DNA from 2 places in the Glaciimonas sp. PCH181 genome. Region 2 is predicted to be linked to the other one. Evidence: riboswitches for the same ligand, from Rfam matches in the RefSeq annotation. Region 2 holds a riboswitch; the other holds the start of a gene.
What was found. A riboswitch is a leader RNA that binds a small molecule or an ion and turns the genes downstream of it on or off. The one in region 2 is predicted to bind cobalamin.

Region 1 (2,188 bases), on a different contig from region 2:
GGCCTGTTAGCTGTCGTGGCGCATTAAATGCAACTGCATTTGATCCGTCATCCCAAGCCGGACGTTGCCGCCGATACCTGCTATGGCAATACCGATCTGACGGTATCCGCACAAGAAAATACCCGTGTCTTACAGCAATTAATACAGACGTTACCGACGCCAACACTGCTATTTTCCAGTCCTCTCCAACGCTGCGCCGTTTTTGCGCATAGCCTGGCAGAGGAGTGTGGCTGGGCATCGCCGGTCATTGATCAGCGCCTGGCTGAATTGGATTTCGGTGTATGGGAAATGCAGCCGTGGGACGCTATTCCCCGCACAGAAATTGATGCCTGGGCCAATGCGCCTATCGATTATCAACCCGGCGGCGGTGAAAGTGTCATGCAGATGGCCGCCCGCGTCAGTGCGTTTTATCTGGATGTGTTGCGTGGTGATTTCGGCAATCATCATGACGACAACATCATCGTGATTTGTCACGCAGGGACTATTCGGCTCTTATTAGCCTGTCAGGGTTGCGCTGCCGATACGTTAGTTCTGGCGGACGTTGCACGTCTGGCGGCCAGCAAGCCCCACGCGATTGCTTATGGCGGCGTAATTTCATTCTCTTGTTGAGAAGTGTTGTAACCAGGTCTACAAATGCAGTCGCTGATTGCTGTTCAGACCGATGAATACTAAAATGCCGGTGCTTTTGGTGCTCGCGAACACGTCTGTGTGCGCAGTTAAACGGGAAACACGCTAAACGTGTGCTGCCCCCGCAACGGTAATCAAGCGTCACGGTCTGTGTATCGTGGCAAGCTGCTTCTGACACCACTGTGCTGTTGCATGGGAAGGTAAAGCAGTTGGACTTGTAAGCCCGGATACCGGCCAGAGCAGGTGGAAATACTGCGCACTGAAATGGCGTGATCGAACATCGCGATGTTATGCGCCCTTCTATAAACCAGTATTTCTTTTGAATCCAGCCCGCGGGGAGGCAGGCTGGTAGCTGTTCACATTAAAATTATCATGACCTCAACTATTCGACGGACGCATCCGCGTACCCGTGCTGCTGCTATTTCCAAGGCGAACACACCGCTGCGCCTTTCTACTCTGGCGATCTCTACTTGCTTTATCTCTGCTTTTGCAGCGCCCAGTTTTGCGCAATCGACGCAGGATAAAGCGCTCGATCCAGTGTTGGTAACGGCGACCCGTACCGCACAAAAAGCTAGCGACGTACTCAGCGATAACGTGGTTATTTCGGCTGAAGAGATTGCGCAATCGGGCCAGACTTCTTTGGTGCAGCTATTACAAAAACAACGCGGCATTGAGATCACCAGCAATGGCGGTCCGGGCACGTCGGCCTCTGTTTTCATGCGCGGCTCGGCAAATAATCAGAATATTGTGCTGATCGATGGCGTGCGCGTCGGTTCGTCGACTACGGGCGGTGCTACCTGGTCCAGTATTCCTTTATCGCAAATTGATCACATCGAAATCGTCTATGGTCCGCTGAGCAGTTTGTATGGTGCGGATGCGATTGGCGGCGTGATTCAGATTTTTACCAAGAAGGGTAGCGGCGCACCGCGTATTTCAGCTTCTGGTGGTTATGGCAGTTACGGCACGCGCACGATGGATGCGAATGTTTCTGGCGCGACTGATGGTGATCATCGGTTTAGCTATGCCATCGGTGCTGCGCATGAAAGTTCGGATGGGTTTTCGGCGACTAAACCGGGTGCATTTGGCTATAACCCTGATAAAGATGGCTATACAAAGGACAGCACTAGCGGGCAGTTTGGGCTGGAACTGGCAAAGGGACATGAGATTGGTTTTACCTTTTTGCAGAGCCGTTTGAATGCGCAGTATGACAATGGTCCGGGCTACGATACGCGCACGGTGCAAAATTTGGATAATCTGGCCGCTTATTCTAAGAACCAGTTTTTGCCGTGGTGGAATAGCACTATTCAGCTATCGCAAACCAAGGATAAAGGCGTCAATATTTCTAGTAATTTGCCTGCCGGTACGACGTTGATTACGACTACGCAGAATAATTTGAGCTGGCAGAATGATTTGTCGCTTGGGCCTGATGTGCTGCAGTTATTGGCTGAGCGTCGGGAGGAAGAGGTTAATGCGAGTGGTGTGTCGGGGGACAGGACAACTAATTCGATTGCTGCTTCGTATCAACTTAAGCGTGGTGCGCATTTAGCGACTTTTAGTCTGC
Region 2 (2,188 bases):
ATTTCGTATCATAAAATTTTTAACGATTTAAGAATATGCCATTTTCCCGATATATTTAAACAAATGAGGTTTAATTGTGTATTCATTCACTGTAATGAATCAGAGACCCAAATGAAAAAATATGCTTAGCGTTATGTTTATGCTTATCCGCTTTTGTTTTTGCGGCACCCGGGAATTATGTAAATTACAGTTGCGCGGCCCTCCAAGAAATAGGTGTTGCAGAGAAGGTCATGAGTTTCTCACTTTCGCCAGGGGAATTTGACAATAAGCTGGCACAAGATGCATCCGTCGCGCAGGCGTTATTGCAAGGCCATGCCTCAACACCGCAGTTTTGGATTTGTAGGATAGTTGATTAGTGGAGGGTAAGTCTGATAAAGACGCCTTATTTGTCGACGCGGTTTGGTTGACAATTGTGCGGAATTTCGATGCGTCCCACTCCCTGGCGCACCCCTGAAATGCGCCATTTTTTGCTGTCTCGTCAAACGTAATTCTGCAGAAAACTACCAACGCAATCACGCTTCGGCTTGCAACTTAATATGCCGCAAACTATACTCCGCCAGTAATATTAGCTTTAGGTGTTTTGCGCACAGTCGTGCGTAAAATTAAACGGGAAGTCGGTGCATGTTTTAACAGTATTCCGACGCTGCCCCCGCAACGGTAAACGCGTAAAAAGTTTGCAGTACGTCACTGTGCAATGCATGGGAAGGCGCTAACTTTGGAAATCTTTCACAGATTTCAACGCGTAAGCCCGGATACCGGCCTGAAGTTTTTGCAGTTTGTGTCGCGGCGGGCGATTCAGATGGATTGCCCCAGGTGCGCCCGCTGTAATGACTATCGGCCCCTTGCCGCACACCCGTCTTTATTTCTCCTCCCTTTTTTGCCGCCGAACACACTGCGATTTGCCGCCTTTATACGTTGCTGGCCGCTGTTCGCGCTGCATTCTCGCGTTCTGCGATACCAGTCATATTGTTGTTAAAGTTTAATCAAAGGAAATCATGTCTGCCTCCTCCACCGGTCTGCTCGATCACGCTGCAGTCGCTGCCCCCGCCACTTGGAAAGACCGCGTTCTTCCCGCCGTTTGCAGCGCCGTCGTCGGTCTGATTCTGGTCTATGCAATGGGTTTTTCGCACAATATGACGCTGCACAACGCTGCGCATGATGGCCGTCATTCGGCTGGCTTTCCTTGTCATTAAGCGATAGCGCGATATGAGTGATATAAACGCTATTTCCATAGGCAATCTATGGCTGCCAAAACTAGGTTTTAAGCGGTTTTTGTCAGCGGTGTTGTTGGCGGGTTTATTCGCTGGGTTAGTACTCACTGTCGTACAAAAAATACAAGTAACACAGATCATCGCCCAAGCCGAAGTCTACGAAGAAGCTGCCGCGCAAGCTGCCTTAGCGAAACCGGCCACCAGAGCAATGTCAGCGATGTCCACCAGCGCCGCCATGCCAGAAATGGCCGGGCACGCCCACGCAATGCCCGCCGAAGAACATCACCACGACGCACCGGAGTGGGAACCCGCCAACGGTGCAGAACGCACCTTTTACACCGTCATGGCAAACGTGACGATGGCAGTCGGTTTCGGCTTGTTGCTGGGTGCAGCGATCTTGCTACGTGGTGGCGTCAGCGGCTGGCGTGAGGGCTTATTGTGGGGCCTTGCTGGCTATGTCGTCTTCTTTGTAGCACCTGCGCTCGGCCTTGCGCCGGAAGTCCCCGGTACACAAGCCGCACCGTTGCTGGATCGCCAAATCTGGTGGATCAGCACCGCGACGTGCACCGCTACGGCGCTGGCGCTGCTGGTATTTGGTCGTCATTGGGGATTAAAAGTGCTTGCCGTTTTGCTACTGGTGTTACCCCATATCATCGGCGCGCCCGAACCGCAGATGCATGGCGGTGCGGCTCCGGCGGAGTTGGCGCGGGCATTTATTGTGGCCACAACGATTGCCAACGGCATCTTTTGGCTGGCGTTGGGCGGCGCGTTCGGCTATCTGACTAAAAAATTAGCCTCGGCTAATCGCTAGAACCGCTATTGCAATACGCCAAAGTCAGGCGAGCCGGTGACGTAAGTATCCACCGTGCTCGCCTTATTCTTGGCGGTTATGTCCGTTTTTGCATCATTCCGCTTTATCGCTACTAATGTTTAGCATCACTGAAATATCGCAGCAGCAAGCGCCCGCCGCGAAGAAA

Region 1: another riboswitch for cobalamin. It lies ahead of C7W93_RS01645 (TonB-dependent receptor domain-containing protein); the one in region 2 lies ahead of C7W93_RS19385 (CbtB domain-containing protein).

Annotation. Positions count from the first base shown of each region.
Region 1 is NZ_PYFP01000001.1:381,110-383,297, forward strand. It holds gene C7W93_RS01635 (adenosylcobinamide-GDP ribazoletransferase) at 1-27, shown strand, start outside; gene C7W93_RS01640 (histidine phosphatase family protein) at 28-609, shown strand; cobalamin riboswitch at 670-881, shown strand; gene C7W93_RS01645 (TonB-dependent receptor domain-containing protein) at 1,000-2,188, shown strand, end outside.
Region 2 is NZ_PYFP01000002.1:1,365,286-1,367,473, forward strand. It holds cobalamin riboswitch at 557-779, shown strand; gene C7W93_RS19385 (CbtB domain-containing protein) at 996-1,193, shown strand; gene C7W93_RS19390 (CbtA family protein) at 1,207-2,022, shown strand.